Linked DNA regions of Ruegeria pomeroyi DSS-3. The protein of the gene in region 2 interacts with the protein of the main gene of each other region in a pairwise test. Links are inferred from orthologs where the notes say so. Each region holds a gene or a part of one and is shown on either strand. Other genes may lie near its edges. The genes, in order: rlmB and tsaE.

The links.
Region 1: the proteins of tsaE (region 2) and rlmB interact in binary tests that used the Escherichia coli proteins (3 or more experiments, as listed by UniProt). The link is inferred for Ruegeria pomeroyi DSS-3 from one-to-one orthologs.

The regions. Positions count from the first base shown.
Region 1 is NC_003911.12:1,200,971-1,215,167, forward strand. The notes cover bases 4,072-6,798. They hold rlmB (23S rRNA (guanosine(2251)-2'-O)-methyltransferase RlmB), read left to right. Parts: upstream 4,072-4,911; coding sequence 4,912-5,685; downstream 5,686-6,798. Other genes in these bases: SPO_RS05835 (hypothetical protein), read left to right, coding at 5,700-6,005; SPO_RS05840 (YHS domain-containing (seleno)protein), read left to right, coding at 6,102-6,554; SPO_RS05845 (CoA-binding protein), read left to right, coding at 6,756-6,798. In the rest of the region: SPO_RS05810 (TRAP transporter large permease), read right to left, coding at 1-662; SPO_RS05815 (TRAP transporter small permease), read right to left, coding at 673-1,239; TRAP transporter substrate-binding protein DctP, read right to left, coding at 1,309-2,328; SPO_RS05825 (PLP-dependent aminotransferase family protein), read right to left, coding at 2,426-3,820; more of SPO_RS05845, read left to right, coding at 6,799-7,226; SPO_RS05850 (hypothetical protein), read right to left, coding at 7,223-7,783; SPO_RS05855 (phosphoribosyl-ATP diphosphatase), read right to left, coding at 7,844-8,161; imidazole glycerol phosphate synthase subunit HisF, read right to left, coding at 8,158-8,919; SPO_RS05865 (DUF2867 domain-containing protein), read right to left, coding at 8,953-9,447; hisA (1-(5-phosphoribosyl)-5-[(5-phosphoribosylamino)methylideneamino]imidazole-4-carboxamide isomerase), read right to left, coding at 9,524-10,246; SPO_RS05875 (DUF2147 domain-containing protein), read left to right, coding at 10,379-10,777; SPO_RS05880 (peroxiredoxin-like family protein), read right to left, coding at 10,821-11,357; SPO_RS05885 (helix-turn-helix transcriptional regulator), read left to right, coding at 11,451-12,167; imidazole glycerol phosphate synthase subunit HisH, read right to left, coding at 12,256-12,894; imidazoleglycerol-phosphate dehydratase HisB, read right to left, coding at 12,894-13,481; SPO_RS05900 (Lrp/AsnC ligand binding domain-containing protein), read left to right, coding at 13,642-13,881; SPO_RS05905 (vWA domain-containing protein), read right to left, coding at 13,868-14,197. UniProt on the Escherichia coli protein: Specifically methylates the ribose of guanosine 2251 in 23S rRNA.
Region 2 is NC_003911.12:4,075,895-4,090,355, reverse strand. Bases 6,012-9,002 are described here. They hold tsaE (tRNA (adenosine(37)-N6)-threonylcarbamoyltransferase complex ATPase subunit type 1 TsaE), read right to left. Parts: upstream 7,749-9,002; coding sequence 7,275-7,748; downstream 6,012-7,274. Other genes in these bases: SPO_RS19630 (PAS-domain containing protein), read right to left, coding at 7,791-9,002; SPO_RS19640 (aminoglycoside phosphotransferase family protein), read right to left, coding at 6,271-7,278; SPO_RS19645 (nucleotidyltransferase family protein), read right to left, coding at 6,012-6,274. Also shown: double-strand break repair helicase AddA, read right to left, coding at 1-2,671; double-strand break repair protein AddB, read right to left, coding at 2,668-5,595; more of SPO_RS19645, read right to left, coding at 5,588-6,011; more of SPO_RS19630, read right to left, coding at 9,003-9,293; sensor histidine kinase RegB, read right to left, coding at 9,361-10,758; SPO_RS19620 (SCO family protein), read left to right, coding at 10,846-11,466; SPO_RS19615 (ActR/PrrA/RegA family redox response regulator transcription factor), read left to right, coding at 11,553-12,107; SPO_RS19610 (glycosyltransferase family 61 protein), read left to right, coding at 12,118-13,347; SPO_RS19605 (HD domain-containing protein), read right to left, coding at 13,320-13,913; SPO_RS19600 (hypothetical protein), read left to right, coding at 14,121-14,435. UniProt on the Escherichia coli protein: Required for the formation of a threonylcarbamoyl group on adenosine at position 37 (t(6)A37) in tRNAs that read codons beginning with adenine.

The DNA.
Region 1 (14,197 bases), 2.9 Mb from region 2 along the record:
ATCGGCCACAGCGCCTGCCGCATGGTTCTTGCACGCTCGGCCCAGCTTGCCCTGGGTTCCGTCGGCACGTCGTTGCGCACCGCATAGATATAGGCATAGGCCGAAAACAGCACCAGGATCAGCAGGCCGGGGCCGATCCCCGCGATGAACAGCTCGGCAATCGAGGTGCTCGAGACCACCCCGTAGATGATCATGCCGATCGAGGGCGGGATCAGAAAGGCGATGTCGCTGGCATTGACGATCAGGGCCAGCACAAAGCTGTCCTTGTAGCCTGCCTTCAGCATACGCGGCCGCAGGGGCGAGCCGATGGCCACGACCGTGGCCTGAGTCGAGCCCGAGACCGCCCCGAACATGGTGCAGGCCGCCGCCGTCGAAATCGCAAGCCCGCCGCGGATATGGCCGACATAGGCCATCACCACATTGATCAGCCGCCCGGCCGACTGGCCGCGGGTCATGATGTCTGCGGCAAAGATGAACATCGGCACCGCGATCAACGAGGCGGGCCGGATCCCCGCCAGCATCTGCTGTACCATGGTCTCGGTCCTTGCCAGATCGCCGAACAGCATCAGAAAGCCGATGAACGCGCCCGCAATCAGCGGGATCATCATCGGAAAGCCCAGCAGAAGCAGGACAATCATGGTCAGGAAAATGGTTGCAGCCATGGGTCCGTCCTCAGATTTCGATTTCTTCCGCGTCCTCGTACCCTTCCTGCACATGGGTCGAGAGGTAGATGCCGGAAGAGGTCAGATTGCGCACCGCGGTCAGCAGGTACTGGGCTCCGGTCATGAAAAAGCCCGCCGGCACCCAGATCAGGATCACCCAGACCGGAATCTGCAGCGCTGGCAGCACACGCCCGCGCGAAGCCTGAGAACCGATGTATTTCGCGGCGTAGTAGCACAGCAGGAACATGAACGCGGCGGTGACCACGGAAATCACCACCATCATCCCCTTGCGCAGGCGCGCAGGCAGCAGATCATAGACCGCCGACATCCGGATGTGCCGGGCGTTGCGCGCGGCATAGCTGATGCCGGCAAAGGTGATCAGAATGATCAGGATCCGGTTGAGCTCTTCTGAGAAGAAGATGGAGTTGCCCAGAACGAACCGTCCCACCACATTGGCGACGGTATTGGCGGCCATCAGCAGCACGCCCATTGCCAGCAGGAACGACTCGATGCGGCTGATGGCGCTGTCGAGCATGCCCAGAAAGCCGGGCAGCGCGGATTCATGTGTCTGCTGCATTCCGTCCTCCCAAGGTCTGCAGATCGCTGAGCGGGCGGCACCCGCTCAGCACTGAGTTCAGGGCAGGGCTCAGTTGGCGGTGGCCGCCAGATCGGCCTTCATCTGTTTCAGGATCGCAGCGCCGCTGTCGCCGGTCATTTCGATGAACTTGGCCTCGACCTCGGCCGCGGCCTCCTTGAAGCAGCTGCGCTGTTCGTCGGTCAGCACCGTCACCTGCATCTCGGGCTTGGCCTCCATGATCTTAGCCAGTTCGGTGTCCGCCGCCTGTTGTTGATAGACCACCGTGTGGTCATAGGCCGCCAGCGCCGCATTTTGCACCAGTTGCTGATCCTCGGCGCTCAGCCCGTCATAGAAGTCCTTGTTGGCCATCACCGCTGTGGTGAAATTGTTGTGGCCGGCATAGGTGATATAGTCGGTGACCTCATAGATCTTGGTCGAATAGAGGAAGAAGGTCGGGTTCTCCTGTCCCTGGATCACATTGGTCTGCAACCCGCCATAAACCTCGCCCCAGGGCAGCGGCGTCGGTGTCGCACCAAAGGCCTTGTAGCTTTCCACCAGCAGCGGATTGGTCATCACCCGGAACTTGACCTCGTCCAGATCCGAACAGGTGGTGACCGGAGTCTTGGTGGTCATTGCCACTTCGCCTTCGGGGAACATGTTCAGCAGCTCCAGCCCCTGATCGGCATAGAGCGGCTTGAACATGTCGTTGATGGCCTTGCTCTCCTTGAAAAAGCGCGCCAGGTGATCCTGATCGGTGGGCAGCAGGTATGGGACAAAGAACACCTGCGCCTCGGGAATCAGCGAGCCGGTAAAGCCCGGCGACTGGTCGACGAACTGCAAAATGCCGTCCTGCGTCTGCTCCATGATATCGGCGGATTCGCCCAGGGTGCCATAGGGGAACAGCTGGATTTCGTGATCCGAATTGGCCTCGATTTCCTCTTTGAATTTCTGGGCATAGACGCCCTGCACGTCGGTCATCGCCTCTTCGAAAGCATACCGCCAAGTGTCCGCCTGGGCCGCCGTTCCGGCAGCCAGTGCTATCCCCGCGGCAGCGACGGCCCCAAAGGTGAAAGTGATGGATTGAGCCATGGTTTCCTCCCAAATGTCATGGGTGCCTGCGCACCGCCGGGCCAGACTTGTTGGGAATTGTACTGCATGTCAATTTTTTTATTGTCGCGCGACAATGTTAGAAGGCGAGGGGGGCAACTCCCTCTGGCGGACGGCTCAGCATGCCGCCGACCAGTTCCATCGCCTGTTTGAAACGGCTCAGATCCTGAACGCTGCCCAGCGAGATGCGGACAGCATTCGGCGGCGGTGTCTTGGGGGTCAGAAAGGGGGCGTCTGGTGCAACCGCGACTTTCAACTGACGGGCATAGGCCACGAAACTGGACGTGGTCCAGCCGGACTCGAGCGGCAACCAGAGGTGCAGCGCCGACGGGTGCCCCCGCCATTGGTGGCCTTGCAGGGCTTGCGACGCGATTTCGTATCGCTCCGCCAAGGCGCGCCGCTGCCAGAGCGCCAGTTCCAGCGCGGTGCCGTCCAGCACCCAGCGGGTGGCAATTTCACACATCAGCGGTGTCGCCATCCAGCCGAAGACGACAATCCGCCCCGTCAGCGCCGGCAGCAGATGTTCCGGGGCCGCCATATAACCCGCCCGCAAACCGGAAACGGTGCATTTTGTAAAAGTCGTGAGGTAAATCGTCCGCTCTGGCGCCAGGGCCGCAACCGGAACGGGCCGGTCTTCTGCGACCGGGCCGAACGCGTCGTTTTCGATAATGTACAGGTTGTGCTTGCGGGCGACCTGCACCAGTGCCTGGCGGCGCTCCTCCGGTATCATCTCGACCGTTGTATTGGCCAAAGAAGGCAGCAGGAACAGGACCTTGGCGTTGTTCTCGGAACAGTGCCTGTCCAGGGCATCCGGCAGCATCCCGTCCTGGTCGAAGTCAATTCCGACAAGATTGAGCCCCAGATAGGAACAGCCGGAAACCAGAAGATGATGTGTAATCCGGCTCGACACGACCGTGTCGCCGGGCCGCGCAAGCGCCGACAGTGCGGCGGACATGCCGTGGCTGACGCCATTGGTCATGATGATGCGTTCGGACGGGACATCCAGCCCGCAAATGCGCAGCCATGTCTCGCCGGCTGCCCGGTGGGCGTCATGCCCCACATTCGGGCGGCAAGCCAGATAATAGCTGGGGTCCAGCCCCTGGGGCAGGTCCGCCAGGACCTGTTGAAACAGTTCCGCATGACGCTGCGAGAAGGCTGGCCGTGAAATCGACAGATCGAAATTGCGCCCGCGTTCAGAGCTGAGCTGAAACGGCTGGTCATCCGGAGTGTTCAGGTCCAGGACATAGCTGCCGCGTCCAACCTGGCCGTCGATCAATCGCTGTCGCCGCAGGCTTTCATAAGCCTTGCTGACCGTGTGAACGCTCAACCCCAGTTCCTCGGCGAGTTTGCGGTGGGTCGGCAACTGCGTGCCCTTCGGCAGTTTTCCTTCCGAGATTGCCTTTGCAATGGCAAGGGCAAGGCTGGAATGCAAAGGAGAGGCGAGAGCGGAGGGATCGGGCAGCCAATTTGTCATGCAATACATGTACAATTGAGTGACACACATTCGCAATGTGTTTGCCATCTTGTGGAAACGTTCCGGGACGAATGCCGCGTCATGGGGAGCGGGGTCCTGATGCTGTCCGGTGCGCGCGGTATTTGATGTCGGGCTTGTCCAATGAGGATCGCGTTCGAAAGCGGGGGTGAGTGATCCCGAGAGAGGCCAAGCGACGGATTCGTTTGAACACGCGGAAAACACGCGAGAAACGGTTCTGCTTGGATCAGGCCACCCGAGGGTTTTGCCTGCCGCGGCATGGTCCCGGACCGTTTCCGCGGCTCTCCTTTGGTTTCGCTTGGCCAGCCGGCTGGCGTGTCCTTGATTGGGGCGTGATCGTCGGATCGGCATCCAGCGGAAACGGCACCCAGCCACGTCGCCTGACCAGGGCGCGGAAAACCCATCGCAAGACAGTAAAATTCAATGCGGCCCGGCTGCTTTCGGGCCAAGCCAGGGCCGACAATGCCGTCCGATACCCTAGCGTAAAGTGAGCAGAGGCGGTGAGTTTAGCAAAACAAACGGGGTTTCGGGTCTCGCTCAAAGCGGCACGACAGCTCTCCGACAGCGCGTGGAAAGTCTGCGCCTCCCCACGTCCGACTGAACAAGCTGAACATCGTCCTTGGCCTGCAATAGCCATTTCAGATCAAACGCAGCCCGGACCCGTCGAAACCCAGGAACCGGGCATTCCATGGAGCGGCCTTGGCTTTGCATCGCGACCACTCTGGGGCGCCGGTTTCAGACCAAATCTTCTGAAAAGCGGCCATTCAGGATCGAACGTGCAAAAGGCTGCGTCTGCCCGCGCAACTGACCTTCAGCTCAGAGATGCATGACCTCAAGCGCAGGGCGGTAACCACTTGTTTTCAGAGAAAGAAGTGGTGGGCGACCCTGGAATCGAACCAGGCGTGCGTCTCCGCGAGGGAGTTACAGTCCCCTGCCACACCTTGCGGCCTGTCGCCCACTGTCAGGCGTTGCGCCTGACGTGGAGGCGTGATTACTAGCGTCCCAATGGAGCGTCAACAGGAAAAATCCGCTTTGGCGCAGGAAACTTTTACCGGGCCCGGAGGGCGCTGAACATGAAGAAACCGAAATGGGTGGTCGAGAAGGAACAGGCCAAAAAAGCGTCCGCTGCCGAGACGGTCTGGCTGTTTGGCCTGCACGCCGTACGCGATGCGCTGATGAACCCGAAACGCGAGAAATTGCGCCTGATCGTGACCCTGAACGCGCGGGAAAAGCTGGCCGAAGCCATCGACGCGGCGGGGATCGAGCCGGAACTGGCCGACGCCCGCCGCTTCAGCGCGCCGATCGACCCCGGCTCGGTCCATCAGGGCGCGGCGCTTGAGGTCAAGCCGCTCAACTGGGGCAGTCTGGCCGAGGTTGCGATCGGCGCGGAAAATCCGCGGGTGATTCTGCTCGACCGGGTGACCGACCCGCATAATGTCGGGGCCATCCTGCGCTCGGCCGAGGTGCTGGGCGCCAGCGCGGTGATTGGCACCCGCCACCATTCGGCGCCCGAGACCGGTGCCCTGGCCAAGACCGCCAGCGGCGCGCTGGAACGCCAGCCCTATCTGCGGATGCGCAACCTGGCCGATGCCATCACCGAGTTGCAGGGCATGGGCTATCTGGTGCTGGGGCTGGATGGCGAGGCCAGCGAGACCATCGAGGCCGCGCTGGCCGGGCAAACCGACCGTCCGGTGGCGCTGGTGCTGGGGGCCGAGGGGCCGGGGCTGCGCCAAAAGACCAAGGAAACGGTGGACAAATTGGTCAAGATCGACGCAGCCGGCGGTTTCGGCTCGCTCAACGTCTCGAATGCGGCGGCAATCGCCCTATATGCATCCAAGGCGCATTAACCGGACCTGAACCCATGCCCAGACTTGTCACCTGCTGTTACTGCGGTGCCCGCGCGACGCTGGCGGCGGATCGCTCGGGCATGCTGGCCTGCGAGGCCTGCGGCGCGCCCATTCAGCAGGTCGACTCCGCCGCACAGGCGCCCCGTCCCACAGCGGTGCCCGAGCCCGCAGCAGCTGCGGTTGCAGCTGCTGCTGAGCGGCCCGCGCCAAGGCAGGCGGAAAAGCCCGAGAAGAAGCCCAAGAAGCGGAAGAAGCGCAAAGGTCTGTTTTCGCGCGCCCTGGAAGAGGTCTGGGACAAGGTCGAGGATATCTTTGACTGATCCGGGCACACGGGGCGATCACATAAGCGTCAGGTCTCTTTCGTTATCGTCCTGAGAGGGGCATTTTAGGTCGTGACCTAACCTGACCGCGTGACGATGCTGAACAGACGTACCCTTCTTTCCGGCCTGGCCGGTGCCCTGACCGCCAGTGCTTTGCCACTTTGGGCCGAAACCCCCGTGTTCTATGCCGATGACGGGGCCGCCATTCGCGGCTATGACACGGTGGCCTATTTCACCCAAGGTGCCCCGGTTCAGGGCGCGCCCGCAATCGCGGTGATGTGGAAAGGGGCGGTCTGGCATTTCGCCAGCCACGAGAATCGTGCCGCGTTCGAGGCCAATCCGCGCGCCTTTGCGCCGCAATTCGGCGGCTATTGCGCCTATGCGGTTGCGCGCGGCTATACCACCGATACCGACCCGACCGCCTGGCGGATCGTCGATGGAGAGCTGTTTCTCATTCATTCGCCCGAGGTTGCCCGGCTCTGGGCCGAGGACATCGCCGGCAATATCGCCGGGGCGCGCCGCAACTGGCCCTCGGTGCTGGACCGGTAGCGGGTTCGCCCAGGGCATGCGAAATCCTGTCATCACAAATTCGCCAGCGCCCTCTTTTTTTCTGAATATGAGTGCCTAAATGTCACAATGACCGCGGACTGGAACTGCCGTGCGTCATTTCACTGTCCCTCGTTCCGTACCTGGCGCCCAAGCATGACTTGGGCGCTTTTTTCTTGTCCCGGGGTGGTTTAGGGTTTGGCCATGTTTGACTATTCCGACGATCATCTGAAACGGATTCTAAAGCGCACCAAGGTGATCGCCGTGGTTGGCGTGTCGATGAACCCGGTGCGCCCCAGCTATTACGTGGCCCGTTATCTGGCGCTGAAAGGGTACCGGGTGATTCCGGTCAATCCGGGCCATGCCGGCCAGCGCCTGTTTGGCGAAACGGTGCGCGCGGGCCTGTCCGAGATCAGCGAACCGGTCGATATGGTCGATATCTTCCGCCGCTCCGAAGCGGTGCCGCCCATTGTCGAGGAAGCGCTGGAGGCTTTTCCCGGCCTCAAGACGATCTGGATGCAGATCGGGATCGAACATGCCGAGGCGGCAGCGCGGGCCGAGGCACGCGGGGTGGACGTGATCCAGAACCGCTGCCCCAAGATCGAATATCAGCGGCTGTTTGGCGAATTGCGCATGGGCGGTTTCGCCACCGGCATCATCTCGTCCAAGCTTTAAGAGGGCTGGCGCGCCAGTTTCTCGGCGGCCTTCTTCTCCAGCACCTCGCGCTGCGGGCGCCAGTTATAGCGCGTATCCTCGCGGGTGAGGGACCAGAACAGCTCTCCTCCATAGCGCCACGGATCCAGGACGACCCCGTCGAACATGTCATCGCCCCGGCGGCTGAGAATGGCGGTGCTGTGGTCGATCCGCCAGATGCTGTCGGGCTCGGCAATGGCGCGATGCACAACCAGGGTGCGGAAATTCTCTTGATTGAGGCGTTTCTGCATGTCCTGGGCATAGTGCACGCACAGTCCACGTTCGCGGAACCCGTTGAGAACCTTGGCGTTATGCACGATAGGGCTGCTGGTGACGTTATAGTCGCGCGCCAGTTGCCGACCGTAGCTGTAGGAGATTTCGGCGGCGCGCTGCGCCTCGGCGGGGTCGACATCAGGACCCAACGCGCGCAATTGCTGCGCCAGTGCGTTCACGTCCTTCTGGCTGACAGACTGCGTATCCGTGCAGGCCGTGATGAGCAGCACCGCCAATATGGCGAGCAGGGCCCGGAATGTGGTCATGGGATGCCTCGGTTGGTCGTCGGTTCGGTTGCCTGGATCGTACCGCTCAGCGCCGGGGGGTCAACCTTTGGGCCGCGCGGCCTTTTCGGCGATGCCGCTCTGGCCCTGGCGGTGGGCCAGTTCGGCCAGCACATCGTCCAGCGCCACATCACGGGCGGCCAGCATGACGAGGAAGTGATAGAGCACATCCGCCCCTTCGGACACGAGCTTGGCCCTGTCGCCCTTCACCGCTTCGATGATCGCCTCGATCGCCTCTTCGCCGAATTTCTCGGCGCATTTCTCGGGGCCCTTGGCCAGCAGCTTGGCGGTCCAGCTGCTGTCGGGATCGGCGCCCTTGCGGGCCTCGATGGTGGCGGCAAGGTCGTGCAGGATGCTCATGTCAGCCTCATCGGGATGCCGGCGGCGGCCATGTGTTCCTTGGCCTCGCGGATGGTGTATTCACCGAAGTGAAAGATCGAGGCGGCGAGTACCGCGCTGGCATGCCCCTCGGTCACGCCCTCGACCAGATGGTCGAGCGTGCCGACGCCGCCCGAGGCGATCACCGGCACGTCGACCGCATCGGCGATGGCGCGGGTCAGCGGCAGGTTGAAACCGGATTTGGTGCCGTCGCGATCCATCGAGGTCAGCAGGATCTCACCGGCGCCCTTGGCGGTGACCAGGCGGGCGAACTCTACCGCGTCGATCCCGGTCGGCTTGCGCCCGCCATGGGTGAAGATCTCCCAGCGGCCGGGCTCCACCGTTTTGGCGTCGATGGCGCAGACGATGCATTGGCTGCCGAACCGGTCGGCGGCCTCGGCGATGACATCCGGATTGGCCACTGCGGCCGAGTTGAAACTGACCTTGTCGGCGCCTGCCAGCAGCAGGGCGCGCACATCGGCATGCGTGCGCACGCCGCCCCCCACGGTGAGCGGCACGAAACACTGCTCAGCGGTGCGGCTGACCACGTCGAACATGGTGCCCCGGTTTTCATGGGTGGCGTGGATGTCGAGGAAACAGATCTCGTCCGCGCCCGCCGCGTCATAGGCGCGGGCGGCATCCACCGGGTCGCCCGCATCGCGCAGGCCAACGAAATTCACGCCCTTGACCACGCGGCCATCAGCAACGTCGAGACAGGGGATGATGCGGGTCTTCAGCATGGCGGCCTCGCGGGTTGCCGGGGTCGCCCGTCTTTACTGTGCCCCCGGCGCGGATGCAATCGCGCCGCCGTGCCGGGCGATGCGGCGCATGGCCCCGCGCACGATCAGGATGTGGAACGGCATCACCACCGCCAGATAGACCCGCCCTAGCAGGTTGTTGCGGTGCACCCAGGTCGCCATGTGCAGCCGCCCGGCCTGTTGCACCAGCGAGATGCGAAAGTTCAGGTGGCTGTCATCGGCGCCCAGGATCAGCTCGTCGGCACCCTCGTAAGTCACAGGAAAGATCGCCTTGTCGCCGCTGTCGGAAACATCTGTCTTGAGGCCGAGGGGCCGCACGATCCAGTTGCGCAGACGCAGGAGAGCATTGGCCCAGCCGGGCAGGGACAGCCCGATCTCGGCCGCCGCGCGGGGTGATATCTGGCTTGCTACTGCATAGCCGTCGATGAAATCACCGGGCTGCACTGCCTGCCACAGCTGCGCGGTCGCAGGCAACGGGGTCTTTTCGACAATAGGGTAGGTGCGGATCATGGGCGGTACCCTTGCGGTCTGCCCGGATCACATAGCAAAGCGCCCGGCATCGGAACCGGGCGCGGTGTCGCAGTCCTCAGCCCTTGAGCGCGGCTAGTGCCTGTTTCAGGTCCAGCGCCCCGTCATACAGCGCCCGACCCGAGATCGCTCCGTTCAGCGAAGCTCCGCAGTCGCGCAGCGCGATCAGATCCTCCAGCGAGGAGACCCCGCCCGAGGCGATGACCGGGATCGACACGGCACGGGCCAGATCGGCGGTCGCCTTGATATTGGGCCCCTTCATGGCGCCGTCGCGCAGAATGTCGGTATAGATGATCGCCGCCACCCCCGCATCCTCGAAGGATTTGGCCAGATCGGTGACCATCACATCTGTCTCTTCGGCCCAGCCCTTGGTGGCGACGCGGCCATTGCGGGCGTCGATGCCCACCGCGACCTTGCCGGGAAAGGCGCGCGCCGCCTCGCGCACCAGATCGGGGTTCTCGACCGCCACGGTGCCCAGGATGACCCGGGCCAGCCCCTTGTCCAGCCAGCGCTCGATCGTGGCCATGTCGCGGATGCCACCGCCCAGCTGCGCGGGCACCTTGCATTGCTCCAGGATCGCCTCGACCGGGGCAGCATTGACCGGCTCTCCGGCAAAGGCGCCGTTCAGGTCCACCAGATGCAGCCACTCGCAACCCGCCGCGACAAACTCCAGCGCCTGCGCGGCGGGGTTGTCGTTGAACACGGTGGCCTGGTCCATCTCGCCATGGACAAGACGCACGGCCTGGCCGTCCTTGAGGTCGATTGCGGGGTAGAGGATCATGTTGGGCGGCTTTCTGCTGACAGTCGGGCGCGATATCGCATGTTGCGCCCTGCTGCGCAACGCGACCCAAGGTCAGGCTTGCCCAAAATGCGCGGCCCGCGTCACAGTGGCGCAAAACTGGGAGGATATCGAATGAAGAGATTGATTCTGGCCGCAGGTGCGACCCTGGCTCTGGCCGGCATGGCGATGGCCGATCCCGCCGCGGGCACCTGGCAGACCGAGCCGGGCGATACCGGCGGTTACCTGCATGTGGCCATCGCACCCTGCGGGGCACAGGTCTGCGGCACCATCAAGGCCGCCTATGACAAGAACGGTGCCAAGCAGAACGACTATGAACACGCCGGCAAGCGCATGTTGTGGGACATGCAGCCCGGTGGCGACGGTTCCTATTCCGGGGGCCAGATCTGGGCCCCGGATTCGGGCAAGACCTATGGCTCGAAAATGTCGCTGGCCGGCAACACGCTGACGGTCAAGGGTTGTGTCGCCGGTGGCCTGATCTGCCGCGGCCAGGCCTGGAAGCGCGTCAACTGACCCAGATGGGGCAGGGGCGCTGGCCCCTGCCGCCGGTTTGCGCTCAGACCGCGCCGGTATATTCGCCGCGCGCGGGATAGTTGTTGGGGATGGCAAAATCCAGCGCCGCCACCAGTTCCGAGAAATGCGGACGCACAAAGGGCATGGTCTGCACCGCGCCGTAATAGAGCGTCCGTTCGGGCGTGACCAGGAACAGGCCCGGTTCCGAAAACAGCGCCGGCTCCTCGATCCCGATCGAGGTCTTGCCACGCGAGGTCGAGATATAAAGCCCCCAGTCGCGTGCCTCGGCCAGGGGCAGGTCATAGGCAAAGCGCAAGGTGCCGCCCCCGACCTTCTCCGCCATCGCCTGCGCCCGCTCTTCGCTGTCCGAGCTGACGGCCACGCAGGCCACGCCGCGTTCGGCGAAATCCGCCACCCGCTTTTCCAGCTCTTTCAGATAGGTGGCGCAGATCGGGCAATGCAGGCCGCGATAGAAACAGATCAGCGTCCAGCGTGTCGAGGTTTCGGCGGATAGATCGAACCTGCCACCGCCCACCAGCGGCAGCGACAGGGGCGGGGTGGTCTGGCGGGGCATCAGCATCGAAGATCTCCTTGGGATGTGAGTTGCTCCGCCTTGTCGCAGGGTTTAGTGTTCGGGAAATCCGAATTTCCTGATAGAGGCTCCGATACTCGTATGGACAGGCTGACAGCATTGATGGAGCGGTTCCAGCTGAGGGTCGAGGCTGCCGCGCCCGAGGACGCCAATCTGTTGGCCCTGGCTGGTGCGGACGGGACGCCGGGTGAATTGCTGTTCTATCCTGCGGGCACGGGGCGGGCGGGCGATCCGCTGTTTGCGGCGCGGGTCAGCTGGTCGGGAGAGAGCAACCCGTTTCTGGCCGCGCTGCCCGAAGTGGTGCGCTTCGATCTGAGCGCGGATCCCGAGGCGCGCGCGGTGGTCGAGCTGATCCGGGTCGAGGTGGCGGCACGGCGCTGCGGCGCGCAATCGGTGGTCAACCGGCTGGGCGAGGTGCTGATGGTGCGTCTGTTGCGGGACCAGATCGCGCAGGGGGCGACCCGCCCGGGCCTGTTGGCCGGGCTCGCCGATCCACGTCTCAGCCGGGCAATCGTGGCGATCCATGACCATCCGGGCCGGGTCTGGAGCAATGGTGATCTGGCGGCCGAGGCGGGGCTGTCGCTGTCGCGCTTTGCCGAGCTTTTCGCCGCGCAGGTGGGCGAGACGCCGATGGGCTATCTCAGGCGCTGGCGGCTGATCCTTGCCGCGCAGGATCTCGGTCGCGGCGACCGGGTCGACCGGGTGGCGCGGCGCTATGCCTATGGCTCGCCCGAGGCCTTTGCCCGCGCCTTCCGCCGCGCCCATGGGGTGGCGCCGATGTCGTTGCGCGCCGGGTGAGGCCGGGACGCCGGAGTTCTGCAAGAACTCCGGCCCGGAAAACATCTGTTTTCCGACCCGTTTTCCGTGCCGGAAAACGGCCCCCCTTTTAGGGGGTCCAGGTCAGGAAATTGCCGATCATGCGCAGGCCGATGGCCTGGCTTTTCTCGGGGTGGAACTGCAGTCCAACCATGGTGTCGCGCCCGACCACCGCAGTGACCGGCCCGCCATAGTCCACATGGGCCAGCCGCTCAGTGGGGTTTGTCACCCGGAAGTGATAGGAATGCACGAAATAGACGTGATCGCCCCCGGCGATCCCGTCAAAGATCGGATGCGCCGCCTCGATCACCAGATCGTTCCAGCCCATATGCGGCACTTTCAGCGCCGCGTTCTCAGGCGTGATCCGAACCACGTCGCCTGCGACCCAGCCCAGACCGGGGGTCTCTTCATACTCGTGACCGGTGGTGGCCATGAGTTGCATGCCGACGCAGATGCCCAGAAAAGGGCGACCCTTCTGCTCCACCGCCTCGACCATCGCGTCATATAGGCCCTTGTGCCCACGCAACTCGGCGGCGCAGGCGGGAAAGGCGCCGTCACCCGGCAGCACCAGCCGGTCGGCCCGGGCCACCAGATCGGCATCCGAGGTCACCACCACCTCGCCCGCGCCGGTCTCGCGCGCCATGCGCTGAAACGCCTTTTCGGCCGAGTGCAGGTTGCCCGATTCGTAATCGATGATGGCGGTGAGCATCAGAGCGTGCCCTTGGTCGAGGGGATGGCGTCGCCCTTGCGCGGGTCGGATTCGACCGCCTGACGCAGGGCACGGGCCACCGCCTTGAACGCGGCCTCGGCGATGTGGTGGCTGTTCAGCCCGTGCAGTTGGTCGACATGCAGGGTGATGCCGCCATGGGTGCTGAAGGCCTGAAAGAACTCGCGCACCAGCTCGGTGTCGAACGTGCCGATCTTGGCTGTCGGCAGGTCCACGTTCCACACCAGGAAGGGCCGCCCCGACAGGTCGAGCGCGCAGCGCACCTGCGCGTCATCCATCGGCAGGTGGCATTCGCCATAGCGGCGGATGCCCCGCTTGTCGCCGAGCGCGGCGCTCAGCGCCTGGCCCAGCGCGATGCCGGTATCCTCGACCGTGTGGTGATCGTCGATGTGATAGTCGCCCTTGGCGCTGATCGTCATGTCGATCAGCGAATGGCGCGCCAGCTGGTCCAGCATATGGTCGAAGAAGCCGACACCGGTCTGGTTGTCATAGGCTCCGGTCCCGTCGAGATTGATATCGACCGAGATCTCGGTCTCGGCGGTCTGGCGGCTGATGCTGGCACGGCGCATGGGCGGGTTCCTTCTGATCTCGGCTGGCTTTTGGCACGAGGCGCGCGCAAATGCCAGAGTGCCGCGACACGGGCGCCGCGATCTGTTGCGCGAAAACAGGGGATTGCACCCGGTGGCGGCGCGTGTCAGCCTTTGGCCGAACCAGCATCAGAGAGGCGGCATGACCACCTGCGTATTCATCCAGATCCGCTGCAAGCCCGGCAGCACCTACAAGGTGGCCGAGGATATCGCGCTGCGCGAGATTCATTCCGAGCTCTATTCCACCAGCGGCGAATACGACCTGTTGATGAAGCTCTACATCCCGGCGGGCGCGGATGTGGGCAAATATATCAACGACCACCTGCTGGTGATCCCCAATATCGAACGCTCGCTGACCACGATGACCTTCAAGGCGTTCTGAGCGGCGCCAGCGCGCCGTACAGCGGACAGCCCAGCGTCTGGTTCAGGGCGCGGATCAACTCTTCGACAGTTTCGGTCGAGACATACTCGCCGCCAGTGGCCTGGGCCAGGCATTCGGCCGGGCTGATTGTTTCGGGCACGGTGGGGTTGCCATCGCCCCCCTCCCAGCCAAAGAACTGCGAGCGCACGCGAAAGCCGATCACATGCACGGTCAGGCCCGGCGTGTCGCGGGCCAGATCGGCGGCCAGCGCGCAAGGCGCGCCGCCGCAGGTCTCGTCGCCATCGGTGACCAGCACGATGACGCCGGGGCGGGGGGG
Region 2 (14,461 bases):
GCAGGATATCGCCCTCGGTCCCGGTCGCCCCGGCCTCGGCCATCGCGTTCGCAACCGCCTGGTACCAGCTGTTGCCATCGCTGCCCAGATCGCCTGCCGCCGCCACGATCAACCACTTTTCCGCCCGTGTCAGGGCCACATACAACAGCCGCAGCCGCTCGTTCATCTCGCGCGACTGCGCCGCCTCGCGCGCGGTCGAGAGCAGCGCCGGAGAGCTGTCGCGCGGCACCCGCCACAGCGGCGTGCCTTCGGCCAGCATGATCTCGGCATCACGCGGTGCGCGGCGCTGGGCGGTATCGGGCAGGATCACGATGGGTGCCTCCAGCCCCTTGGAGCCGTGCACCGTCATCACCCGGATCATGTCGCCCACCCCGGTCATCTGGCGCTTGATCTCCAGATCGTCGGTCTGCATCCAGACCAGGAACCCGGTCAGGCTGGGAATGTCCGATCGTTCATAGGCCAGCGCCTGGCTGAGCAGGGCGTTGATCCCGTCCTCGGCCTCGGCGCCCAATCGGCCCAGCAGTTTGCGGCGCCCGTCATGCCGGGTCAGGATCCGCTCAATCAGGTCATAGGGGCGCAGGAAATCGGTCTGTCCGCGCAGGTCGTCGAGCACGGCCAGCGTTTCGGCAAACTCGGCCCGGCGCGCCCTGAGAGCCGCCCACAGGTAGCGTTCGCTTCGGCGATGCGCCAGATCGAAGAGCCGCTGTTCGCTCCACCCGAACAGCGGCGATTTCAAAACCGTGGCCAGCGACAGGTCGTCCTCGGGCGTGGCCAGAAAGCTGAGCAGGGCGGCCAGGTCCTTGACCGCCAGTTCGGCCCCGACCTTGAGTCGGTCGGCCCCCGCGATGGGCAGGCCCGCCGCCTTGCAGGCGCGGATGATCTCGGCAAACAGGTCGGATCGGCGCTGTACCAGGATCAGGAAATCTCCGGGCCGGACCCGCCGCCGCGCAAAGGTGCCGGGCGTTTCTCCGTCGACCGGGATGGTTTCGCCCCGGTCGATCATTTCCCTGATCTGCCCGGCGACCCGTTCGGCCAGGATCACCGTGTGATGGCGCGCGCCGGGCCGGTCCACCGGATCGGTCCAGTCGCCGTCCTCCTCGTCCTCGACCTTGTCGATCAGCGGCCAAAGGTCGACACGCCCCGGCAGGTCGGATTTGAAGGCGCGGTGCAACGACTCTTTGCGGAACCCGGCCTGTGCCCGGTCCCGGAACACCAGATCGACCAGCCCAAGGATCGCGCTGGACGAGCGGAACGAGAATTCCAGCGTCAGATCTTCGAGGTTAGAGCCTGAATCGCGCAGCTTGCGCCCGAATTCTCCCTGCATGCGGTCAAACGCGTCCGGGTCGGCGCCCTGAAAGGAATAGATCGACTGTTTCTTGTCGCCGACGACAAAGATGGTGCGCTCGACACCCGAGCGCGCGCCTTCGCCGCTGGTGAATTCCTGCGCCAGCTTTTCGATCACGTCCCATTGCTCGGGGCTGGTATCCTGCGCCTCGTCCACCAGGATATGGTCGATGCCACCGTCAAGGCGGTAAAGCACCCAGGCCGCGACGCTCGGATCGGTCAGCAATTGCCGCGCCTTAAGGATCAGGTCGTCAAAGTCGAGCCAGCCGCGCAACTGCTTGCGGCGGTCATATTCCGGCAGGAACACGGCTGCGAACCGGTGTAGCGCCAGCGATTTCTGCGCGGCAGCCAGCGCTAGGCGCTGGTCGCGCGCCGCCTCGACCCGCAGCATCAGCGCCTCGAGCTGCGGCATCTGCCGGGCCAGCGCGCCCTGGCGCAGCCCCTTGGTGGGAAAGCTGTCGATCTTGGCCGAGAACGGTGATTTAGCGCTGGCGCCGGTCAACAGCACCTGTTCGAGCACGATCAGCCCGTCGAGCGTTGGCCGGGTAAAGGCGGCAAGCCGCGCGGCGGCCTTTTGGTCATTGGAACCGCTGCCCATCAGCGCAGGCAGGAGGGCACGGATCAGTTCAACCTCGCCCCCCAGAAAGACCGAGGAGAGCAGCGCCTGGGTGTCGAACCCCTCGGGCAGATCGAACAGGGTCAGCAGCCCGGCCCAGTCCAGCGGTTGGGCAAAGGCCGCGCGTTGCTGGCAGATGGCGGCGGTCAGACTGGCGAAATCCGTATCGGTGATGTGGCGGGCCAGATCCGAGACCAGCGCCGCTTGCGGGCCGGCGGCCAGATCCTCGACGATCTCTTCGCGCAGCAGGGCGGCGGCGCGGTCCTCCATTTCAGAGAACTGCGGGCTGACCTTGGCCTCAAGCGGGAACCGGCGCAAGAGCGTGGCGCAGAACGAGTGGATGGTCTGGATCTTGAGCCCGCCGGGCGTTTCGATGGCGCGGGCAAACAGGGTACGGGCATGGGCCAGCCGCGCGTCGTCGATCGCCCCCGGCACCCCCAGATCCGACAATTGCGCCCTGAGCGGCGCATCGGCCAGCATCGCCCATTCGCCCAACCGCTTGAACAGGCGGTTCTGCATCTCGCTGGCCGCTGCCTTGGTATAGGTCAGGCACAGGATGTGCTGCGGCTGCACATCGCTGAGCAACAGCCGCGCCACCCGGTCGGTCAGCACCTTGGTCTTGCCAGAACCGGCATTTGCCGCCAGCCAGGTCGAGGTATCGGGCCGCGCGGCCTGTACCTGCCGTTCGGTTGCCGCGTTGCGGGCGCTCATGTCAGATCCTCGGGTTCGGACGTGGCGCTGCGGTCCCATTCGCCGAACCGGGCCAGATGATCGTAATCGCCGGCATCGCTGTCCTTGTGCAGCATCCGGCGCGCGGTAAAGCCCTGATCTGGCTCGAAATAGGCGCCGATCAGCTGGTGCAGCTCGGCCCAGACCCTGGCCGGGGGTTCGGCGTCCAGCGGGGCTGGCACCTCTTTGTAACTGCCGCCCATGCCGATAAAGACCGCGCGCGCCACCGGGGCCGGGTCGATCCCCTCGAACCCGCCTTCCTCGGCCAGCGCGGCCTCGATCAACAGCTGCCGGTCGAATTTCGCCTGCTGCTTTTCGCTGGGCGGTGCCCCTGTCTTGTAGTCGTAAAGACACAGCGAGCCGCGTTCGGTACGGTCGATCCGGTCGGCCCGCCCGGTCAGGGTGAAATCCAGCCCGTCGAGCTGTTTGCGCATCCGCGCCTCGAAGGCGATCGGGCCGGCATCGGCGCGCCGGGCCTCCTCAGAGAGCAGGAAGGCATCGGCCACCCGGTCGAGCCGTGCCAGCCACAGCGCCCGTGCCGTGGGCCAGGCAACCAGCTCCTCCAACATCGTGGCCGCACGTTTCAGGAAGGTGTCGCGATTGAGCAGGGCCATGTCCAGCACGCTGTCGCGAACGAAACTCTCCAGGATCTCGTGGATCACGATCCCCCTCAACAGCGCGTCGGGCGCCTGCACCAGCGGGTCCAGCGGTTTCAGCCGCAGCACATGCCGGGCATAGATCGCGTAAGGATCGCGGATCAGCTTCTTGATCTCGGTCACCGACAATTGCCGGGGCCGTGCCGCCAGCGGGGGCCTGGGCGAGGGGCGCGGGGCGGGGGCGCTGCGCGGGGCCTCCTCCAGCGCCTCTGCCATCGACAGCCAGCGGCGGCCACGCGCCCGCATCTCGGACAGCGCCGCGGCACCGCCCTGATCGGGCAGGCCCTGCAACAGGTTGGTCAGCCGGTTCAGCCAGCGCGAGGGCACGGTTTCGGCATCGTCCGAGCGTTTGGCGCGGGTCAGCCAGACCTCGGGCGCGCCGATGGCCTGCTGGAAATCATGTGCCGACAGGCCGATGCGGCGTTCCGGCAGCAACAGGCCCGCATCATGGCGCATGCGACGGTTCAGCCAGGGGTCGGGGGCCGGGGATTCGGGCCAGCTGCCTTCGTTCAACCCGCCCAGGATCAACAGCTCGGCCCCCATCACCCGCGCCTCGAGCGTGCCCCAGATCATGATGCCGGGATAGGGCGCGTCGCGGTCGCGTACCTCGCCCGTGGACAACAGCCCGCCCAGCAGATCGGCGAAATCCCGGGCGTCCATCTCGCCCCCATGCGGGGCCTCGTCGGCCAGAGCGGTGACGATGGCCAGCGCCTCTTGCCCTGCCTTCTGTTCCCACAAGCTGCCAGTGCCGCCCTCGGTGCCCGCCGACAGCGCCTCGGCCAACTGGCGCAGGCGGTCGACCCAGTCGATCAGTGGCAGGGTGCCGGTGACATGCTGGTCGCAGAAACAGCGGGCGACCCAGTTGGTCCAGCCTTCGGGCACCTCGCGGCGGGTGGCGAACGCGGCCAGATCGCCGACACCGGGAAAGGGTGGGCCGTTGCGGCGCAGGTCCAGTTCCAGATCGCGGGTGTGCAGCAGGTGTTCGTTGCGGCCCTCTCCGGTGTGACACAGCGGGTGTTTCAGCACGCTCAGCAAGGCTTCGCCATCCAGCCGCGCGGAAAACAGCGCCGCCACATGGCGCAGGAACCGGCCCGGAGGTGACAGGTGCAGCGGCAGGCCGGCGCTGTCATCGGGCAGGATGTTCCAGCGGTCAAGCGCGGCACTGACCTGCCGCGTCAGCATCCGGTCGGGGGTGATCAGCGCCGCGCTTTGACCATCCTCTGCCGCCTGACGCAGGCGCAGGGCGATGGCCAGCGCCTCGTCCCGGGGGCTGGCCGCCTCAATCAGGGTGATGTCGCGGGTGGCGGTGTCGATGCCCTCTAGCTGCGGTCCCTCGCTCATCCAGGCGTCGGTCACCGGTGCGGGGCGAAGCGCCAGCGACACCAGCCGGTTGCGGGCCGGGCAGGGGGCCACGTCATCCGACCAGGGCGCGATCTGATCCGGCGTCAGGTTCAGCCGCGCCATCAGCCGGGCAAAGCGGAACTGGGGATGATCCTCGGCGGTCAGCGCGTCCTCGAGCCCGTCCCAGACCCGCTCCGGTTGGTCAAAGTCATAGCCCGGAAGCACCACGGCGCCCTGCGGCAGGCGGGCAACCGCCTCCATCAGCAGCATGGTTGTGCCGCGCGATCCGGTCGAGCCGGCCAGGATCACCGGATGCTCGGGCGGGCGCAGTGCCCATTCGGCGATCAGCGCCTCGACCACGCGCCTTTGCCGGGCCTGCACGTCCAGTTCGTCGTCACCGCTGCGCAAATAGTGCTCGGCGATGGCGATGAATTGCTGCGCGCGCGCCCAGTGCCCCGACTGGTCGCTGACATCCAGTGCGCGAATGATGGCGGGGGAGACTCCCTCGCCCTGCATCTCGTCGATCAGCGCGGCAAGGCTGTCGGAGAGATCGAAGATCGAGGCGCGCGCCGCCAGGTCGGGTTGCTGGTCCAAGAGGCGCGTGATCAGCTGCACCAGTTCCAGCCGCCGCCGCAGCGGCGGTATGGCGGGCGGCAGATGGGTGACCGCGCCCAGCGCTGTCAGATCGGTGACCAGCGACACCCGCGGCAACAGCGTTGCCGGCCCGGCATCGAACAGCGCGCGGATGCGCCGCTCCATCCGGTGGGTGTTGACCACCACCTGCGCCCGCGCCAGCACATGCGGCGCCTGCCCGGCAGCGCGCTGGCGCAGCCCTTGTACCAGCGCCCGCGGAAAATCGACACCGGGTGGCAGGGCAAAGACACGGGGGTGCGGGCAGGGGTCAAACATCGCGCAGCATCTCCTCGGCCAGGGCAATTCCGCCGGGATGGCCCACATCGCACCAGCGTCCGGGATATTCGAGCGCAAACAGCCGCCCCGCCGCCCCGATCCTGTTCCAGAGAAGGTTCAGCGAAAAGGCAGGCATGTCAAAATCGCCCAAACCGCCGGTCTTGACGATCTGCACCCCGCCATAGATCAACCCGGGGCCGCGTTCGATCCGCCCCTGTGCATCACGGCTGAAATCGCCATGCCCGGCATGGCCGATGGCCTGTCCCACCGGAACGCACATCAACAGCGCGTCCATACGCGCCGGCTCCCAGGCTTCGGCCAGCAGGGCAAAGGGGTTCGGCCCCGACCAGATCGCATCGGAATTGGCGGTAAACACGGTCTCGGCCGCAAGCAGCGGCAAGGCCTGCCGCAGCCCGCCGCCGGTATCAAGGATGTCGGGCTGCTCGTGGGACAAGAGCACGCCTTGCGGCGCCAGATGCGCCGCCAGCAACGGAGCGAGGTAATGCAGGTTGGCCACGATCCGGGGCGGCGATACGGCGCGGGCCAGATCTAGCGTGTGATCGACCAGCGGGCGGCCCGCCACCTCGATCAGGGGTTTCGGGCGGGTACGGGTCAGGTCGCCCATGCGGGTGCCGAAGCCGGCGGCAAACAGCATTACGGGCAGGTCGGATGAGGTCATCTCGGGTGCAGTCGGGCCAGATTTTCGGAAGAGGGCGGTGGCAGCGTTTCGCGCAGCAGGTCGGCGATACCCGCCATTGCAGGATGCTCCAGATCGCGCATCACATGGCGCCAGACCGCCGCCATCAGCGCCAGATACCGGGTCTTGCCCAGGTCGCGCGACAACCGGGCGAATACACCCAGGATCCGCAGGTTCCGCTGCACGCCCAGCACCGCATAGGCGGTGCGGAACTCGTGGTCGTCGGCCCCGGTCGCCTCGATGAATCGGGCGATCATCGGCATCTCGATCCGGGCGGGCACATCGCGGCGGATGTCCTGCAACAGGCTGACCAGATCATAGGCCGGATGCCCAACGACCGCGTCCTGAAAATCGAGTAGCCCGACCCGGGCAAGATCGCTGCGATCGGGCAGCCAGATCAGGTTTTCAGCGTGATAATCCCGCAGGATCAGCACCTTTGGCCCCTGCACGGTCTGGTGCAGCAGGTCGCCGAACCGGTCGATGAAGCGGTCCCGCGTTTCGCTCACGTCGTCACCGGTGATCCCGCTCACGTAATGATCGAAGGCGATATCGGTCTTTTCGGCCAGCAAAGCCGGGCCATAGCTGTCAAGCCCGGCCATCAGAGGCATGTCGCGCAGCGCCACCAGCAGATCGGTCGCGGCTTCGTAAAGCGGAGCCTCCAGCGTCGGGTCGCGGGCGATGACGCGGGTAAACAGATCGTCGCCCAGATCCTCGATCAGCAAGAAACCCTGCGCCGGATCCTCGGCCAGGATCTCGGGCGCGCTGAGGCCCTGGGCGCGCAGATGCCGCGCCAGTTCGACAAATCGGTGCACCGTTTCGCCCTGCTCGGGCGGGGCGTCCATCAGCACGGCGGTCTGGCCGGTTTCGGGGTTGGTCAGCCGCTCGTAGCGGCGGGCCGATGCATCGCCGGCCAGCGGCGCGCGCGTGGCAGTGGCCCAGCTGGTGCCGGCGAGGAAGGCAGTGGCAAGCGCGCTGCGGTCACTCATTTCAGCGCCTCGATGCGCGGATCCCATTTGGGATCGCTCCAGGACAGGGTCAGGCGGCGTTTCAGCTCATCCGCCGGATCGGTTTCGAAAGACAGATGCAGGGCGTGATCCGGCGTCAGCGGGCCCAGCCGGTCGGGCCATTCGACCAATGTGATCGCGTCGGAAAAGGCCTCGCTCAGGCCCAGTTCCTCGATCTCGTCCAGCCCGGTCAGCCGGTATAGATCGCTATGCCAGATCTCGCCCCTTGCGCTGTCATAGACCTGTACCAGCGTAAAGGTGGGCGAGGGGATATCCTCGGCCACGGGCAGCAGCGACTGGATCAGATGGCGGGCGAAATGGGTCTTGCCGCTGCCGATCTCACCGGACAGCAACAGGCAGTCGCCCGGTGCCAAAGCGGCACCCAGACGCACGGCCAGATGGGCGGTTTCATCGGGGTTATCAAGGTGCAGGATCAGGGGCGAAGCGGTCATGGCGCCACAATGACCGCGGCGCAATCCGGCTGCAAGACGGTATCACCCCTCAGCCTGGGCGGGGCTGCGCGCGAGGTCGTCGATCAGGGTGGTGAAAGAGATCAGGGTCGAGCCGTTCTGAATCGGACTGACGGTGCAGGTGAGATTGGCGCCGCTGCGCAGCTGCACCTGACCTTCCCACTCGACCCGGTTCTCGCGGCTGTCGACAAAGTCGCGGATCTCGCCCCAGACCGGGGTGGCGGTGCACAGGTCCTGCCAGGTTCGGGTCGCATCCAGGATTGTCACCTGCGCAAAGCTGCGCTCGGGGTCAGATTTCCACAGCTGGTGATAGGCCGCGTTGGAGAAGGCCAGCGACCCGTCCGAGGCAAACACCGCAATCGCCGCATCCAGATGGTCAAGCACCGCCTGACCCAGTTCCAGCTCGGAGCGAAACCGGCGGGTCAGGGTGATCTCGGCGGTGATATCCTCGAACAGAAAGGCCACCGCCCCGTCGGGATGCGGCCGCCCGCTGACCGAATAGACCGAGCCCGAGGGCAGCGACCAGGTCTCCTGATAGTTGCCTTTCGACGCCGCTTGCAGCAGGTCGTTCATCTGCTGGCGCCAGCCGCCATAATTCTTGGGTTCCGGCATCATGTTGAGATTGCGCAGCCGGTCGAAAAAGCTCGACACTTCGGGTCGGCTGCTGAGGAAATCGGCCGGCAGGCAGGTCAGGTCGATCAGGGCGGGGTTGAACAGCGCCAGTTGCCGGTTGCGGTCAAAGATCGCCAGACCGATGGACAGCTGGGCAAAGGTCTTGGCCAGGGTCTGCACAAAATTGCGCTGGGCGATTTCGGCGTCCACAACCGCGTTGATATCCATCGCGTAGCACAGGCATCCCGTATCCTGGGGGACGATCACCACGTCAAACCACAGTTTCGTCCGGGTTTCGCCGATGGTGATGGATATCCGGGTCTTCTTGCCCGGGGACCCGATATCCGAGGTATCCGGGAACAGGGGGTCGAACAGTTCCGGATTGCGACCGCGTACCTTGCGCGCCAGCATCACATAGGCGGCATTGCACCATCGGATGCCGCCATCGCCGTCCAGATACCAGACCGGATAGGGCGCCTGATCCATCGCCAGACGCAAAGGGTCGGTGTCGGGAATGCGCCGGACTCCGTCCAGCGCGGCGCAATGGCGGCGCAGTTCGACCCTGACGATACCATCGACCCATTCGCAGAACACGTCTCGGTCGTTGCGCCCGTCGATCGGGGTGACTACGATCTGCCCCCTTTGCTCCACATGATCGGGGTCCGAGGGAAAGCCGGGGAAATCCTCGGCCAGCCTTTCGCGCAGCCCGTGCCAATCGTGGATATCCTTGTCGGCCCCACCATGCGAGGCGCCGATCAAGTCGGCCCCATCGAAGAGAAAGACATGCCCCTGCCCGCCGCCGGGTTCGAGAACATGCGGAACAGCCTTGCGGCGCTGCGTCGATGCAAGCAGAAATCGCGCCGACAGACCTGCGGAAAGCAGGCTTATCGCCGCCAGAGCCAACCATTCCACCATTTGCCTGTCCCGCCTTGCATCGTCCGGATGGACCGATCCTGTCGGGGAGAGGTTAACACAAGTTTAACTAAACTTGAAACTGTTCGTTCAACCCTAGCGGGATTGAATTCTCGCCGGTCTGCGCGTCGATCTGCGCCCGGGGCCACACCACCTGAACGATCGCCCCGCGGCGTTCGGCCTGTTTGGTGAGGGTCTGGTAGGGGTCCGAGCCATTGGCAAAGCTCAGCTCGGCGCCGCTGCGCTCGAGCAGGGTCTTGGCAATGAACAGGCCCAGGCCCATGCCCTCGTATTCCGGGCGGGCGCGGCGGTCGATTTCGGCGCGGCGGCGACGCACGAACGGGTCGCCGATGCGTCCGATCATGTGGCCGGGATAGCCGCGCCCGTCATCCATGATCGACACGATGATCGTCTCGGCGGTCCATTCCGCCTCGACCCAGACATTGGCGCGGGCGAAATCGACCGCATTCTGGATCAGATTGCGCAACCCGTGGATGACCTCGGGTTTGCGCAGGATCGAGGGCTGTTGCAGATCTCCGCCCGCCCCCGGCCCTTCGTCGAAATGCACGGTCTTGCCGCGATGCATATGCGGTTCGGCTGCCTCGTGGATGACGGTGGACAGCGGCGCCTGGCGCAGATGCAGGTCGTCCTTGCCCGCGCGCCCCATGTTGCGCAGAATATCGCGGCAGCGATCCGCCTGCTGGCGGATCAACGCCGCGTCCTCGCGCAGGTCGGGGCGGTCATCCAGTTCTTCGACCAGCTCGGAACTGGCCAGTTTGATCGTGGCCAGCGGCGTGCCCAGCTCATGCGCGGCGGCGGCGACAACGCCGCCCAGATCGGTCAGCTTCTGTTCGCGCGAGAGGGCCATCTGGGTCGCGGCCAGCGCCTCGGACATGGACTGCACCTCGGAGCTGATGCGATAGGAATAGGCGCCCAGAAAGACGATCGCGATGATGATCGCGGTCCAATGACCAAAGACGAACACATCCGGAATGCGCAGGATAAAGCCCATCTCGGTTCTCAACGGAACGTGATAAAGGCCCAGCAGCGTAACCAGAACAATGGCCGTGGTCCCGATGAACAGGGTCGAGCGCAGGCCCATCACATTGGCCGAAATGATCACCGGCCCGACCAGAAGCAGCGCGAAAGGGTTGTGCAACCCGCCTGTCAGATACAGCAGGAACCCCAGCTGCAACAGGTCGAACAGCACCATGAGAAAGTTCTCGAACTCTCCCAAGCGTTTGTTTTCAGGGAAAAGAAAGATCGCCAGCAGGTTGCCGACGGCCGAAATGCCGATGGCCAGGTAGCACAGGCCAAGGTTCAGTTGCAGGTGATAGCTGTGCTGTGCGACCAGGATCGCAGCGACCTGTCCGGCGATGGCCACCCATCTGAGCAGGATCATCGTGCGCAGACGGATCCAGCTGCTGCGCTCTTGTCCGAGCACGAGGTTCATGTTGGAGTCTGGCATCGCGCGCCTATGTCCAGTTGCAACGGCTGGCTATCTTGATAGGTGTCCGGGCCGAGACGATCAACATCTCTGACTTCGAGGCCGAAAATGACCAGACTCTATGCCTTTCTCGCCGCGGTGGTCGCTGCCACCGCATTGGGTGCCACCTGGATCGCAACCCGGGGCGGCGATGGGAATGACCGGTTCGCCCAGTGCCGCGCCGGGCAGATCGCCGGCGGGGCCGAGACCATCGGCGGCCCGTTCGAACTGGTCAATGCCAAGGGCGAGACCGTCACCGACAAGGATGTGATCACAGAGCCCTCGCTGCTCTATTTCGGCTATACCTTCTGCCCCGATGTCTGCCCGCTGGATACCTCGCGCAATGCCGAGGCGGTGGATATCCTGGAAGGTCGGGGCCAGATGGTGACGCCGGTCTTCATCTCGATCGACGCCGACCGCGACACGCCCGAGGTGGTCGGCGATTTTGCCGCAAACCTGCACGAGCGGATGATCGGCCTGACCGGTTCGCCCGAACAGGTCAAGGCGGCAAGTCAGGCCTACAAGACCTATTACCGGGCACAGGACAAGAGCGACGAGTACTACCTGGTCGATCATTCGACCTTCTCCTACCTGGTGCTGCCCGAACATGGGTTTGTCGAGTTTTTCCGCCGCGACGAGACGGCAGAGAAGATGGCCGACCGGGTCGGATGTTTCCTGGACGCCATGTGATCACGACAGAGGCGTTTGACCTTGCCGCAGTCGCTGGTAATACTCGCCTTTAGGCAAAAACACGAAAAACAGCGGAAAGTATGAGCATGGTCGACGCCCCCCAGCCCGATATCGGACCCGACAAGTCGCTGTTGCTGGTCGATGATGACGAACCGTTTCTGCGCCGTTTGGCCAAGGCGATGGAAAAACGCGGCTTCGAGATCGAGACCGCCGGTTCGGTTGCCGCCGGACGCGCCATTGCCACGGCCCGGCCGCCGGCCTATGCGGTGGTCGATCTGCGGCTTGAGGACGGCAACGGGCTGGATGTGGTCGAGGTGTTGCGCGACAAGCGGCCCGATTGCCGGGTCGTGGTGCTGACAGGGTACGGCGCCATCGCCACTGCGGTGGCGGCGGTCAAGATCGGCGCCACCGACTATCTGTCCAAACCCGCCGATGCCACCGACATCACCAATGCGCTGCTGGCCACGGGCGACGAGCTGCCGCCGCCGCCGGAAAACCCGATGAGCGCGGACCGGGTACGGTGGGAACATATCCAGCGTGTCTATGAACTGTGTGATCGTAACGTAAGCGAAACCGCGCGCCGGCTAAACATGCACCGCCGGACCCTGCAAAGGATTCTGGCCAAGAGAAGCCCGCGCTGAGAGGTTCGCTATGGCGCAAGCGCCTGAACTCGACCCCAATGACCCCACCACCCAACCACAGCCCGATGGTGGCTGGTCCGAGGGGCTGGACAGGCTGAGCGACGCCATCGTCGTGCCGCCCGAGGTCAGTGGATTCACCCAAGAGGCAGGCGTGCTGCACAGCGATGGCCGCTATTGTCCGCAAGGCGCGCTCTGGCGTCGGTATCGCCCGCTGACGACCGAGCCCCCGATGCCCGAGAAGGTGTCCGAGGTTCTGTCGGGACGCTGGCTGTGGGGTGGGGTGCTGTGGGCTCATTTCGGTCATTTCCTTGTGGAAAGCACTGCGCGGCTCTGGGCGCTGAACCATATCGACGGGCCCATCGACGGTGTGTTGTTCATCCCCAAACGGCCGCGTGTCGGCGATCAGATTCGCGGGTTCCAGCGCGACTTCATCGACCTGATGCACCCGGGTCTGCCGATCCATGTGGCCACGGACCCAATCCGTGTCGAGGAATTGATCGTTCCCGGACAAGGCTTTGGCCTGGGGCCGATCACGCAAGGTACGCAGAAATTCCGCGATGCGATCCATGCCGGGTTCGGCAAGGCGGTCGAACCTGATGGTCCCAGCAAGATCTATATCTCGCGCTCGGCGCTGGGCCTAGGCAAGGGCGGCATGCTGGGAGAGGAGCGGCTGGAGGATCTGCTGCGAGCCGAGGGCTATGACATCTTTCACCCCGAGAAATACAATCTCGAAACCCAGCTGGCCCGGTACAAGGCGGCCAGCCATGTGATTGCCGCAGACGGCTCGGCGCTGCATCTCTATGCCATGGTCGGACGGCCCGAGCAGAAAGTGGCGATGATCCTGCGGCGCAAGGCCGGGGCGACCAACCTGCTGGCCAAGAACGTTGCCCATTTCTGCCGCTGCAATCCGATGGTGATCGACGCGCTTTATACCGAATGGGTGCGCGGCGAGGGCGGCAAATCGAACCGGCTCTCTTTTGGCGAGCTGGATCATGCGGTGATCGGGCGCGGCCTGGCGATGGGCGGTTTTGTGCGCCCGGATGTGGACTGGTCGCGCGCAACCGATGAAGAGCGCGCGCAGATGTTCCGCGACAAGGGGTTGGATCAGGCCGGCGATTTTGTCGAAAGCGAGGAATACCGGAAACGCCGCCGCCGCATCATGCGGCAGGAACGGCGCGCCCGCCGCGCCGCGACTGAGGATGCGCCAACGGATCAGACGCCCGAAATCAAGGCCTCGTAGCGCGCGGTAAAGGCAGCTCGTGTTTCCAGCGGTGGCCGCAGTCGGATGTCCAGACCCTGCATCAACTCGGGCTTCTGTCGGCCAAAGAACCTGTTCGCCTCGGCCTCGGTGAACCCGGCAATGCGGGTGGCCTCCATCCAGGCGCTGACCCGATCGGCGCGCTTGATCTGTTTCTTGATCTGTATCGGCAGCATGGCGGGCAGGCCGAACCGGATATGGATCGCTGCCGTCAGACGCGCGTCGAGCAGCCCGTAATCGGCCCCCACCGCCGCCTTGACCGGAGAAATCATGTCGCCGATCACATATTCGGGCGCATCGTGCAGCAGCGCCGCCAGACGCCATTTCGCCCCGGCACCGGGCACCATGCGGGCAAAGATATCCTCGACCAGCAGCGAGTGTTCGGCGACCGAGTAGGCGAACTCGCCATGAGTCTGCCCGTTCCAGCGGGCGACAAAGGCCAGCCCATGGGCAATATCCTCGATCTCGATATCGACCGGAGTCGGGTCCAGCAGATCCAGCCGCCGCCCCGACAGCATCCTTTGCCAGGCTCTGGGTTGTGTTGCCATCGTGCCACGCCCCCTTTGCGCGCCATGTTTTTGCCACATTCCGGGCGCAGCCTGATCCCTGTTCCGATCACATGCTGCCAGCCAAACGATCAGGTGTCGCGTTTGCGGCCCGGTGGCTTGATCGGTCTATCGAAGACCGGGGGGCGTGTTATCTCCTCCCGGCACGTCCCCCAACAGATCCGTTCCTCTATGCGAAAGGAGCTTGCGATGTTCAAGCCTCTGTTGAGCGCATTGGCCGGCTTTGGCCTGATCCTGTCCGCCGGGACGGCCACCGCGCAATCCTGTGCCGCGCGCGATGCGATCGTCGACCGGTTGCAGCAGAAATACTCCGAACGTCTGGCGGCGGGTGGTTTGCAGCCCCTGTCGGGTGGCGCCTCGGTGATCGAGCTTTGGGCCTCGGCCGAGACCGGCACCTTTACCGTGCTGCTGACCCGGGCCAGCGGCATCAGCTGTATCGTGGCGGCGGGAACCGATTATTTCCGGACCCCCGACGCCGATCCGGTGCCCGATATCCCCAGCTGAGCCAGTGCCGCGATCATTCCCCCTGA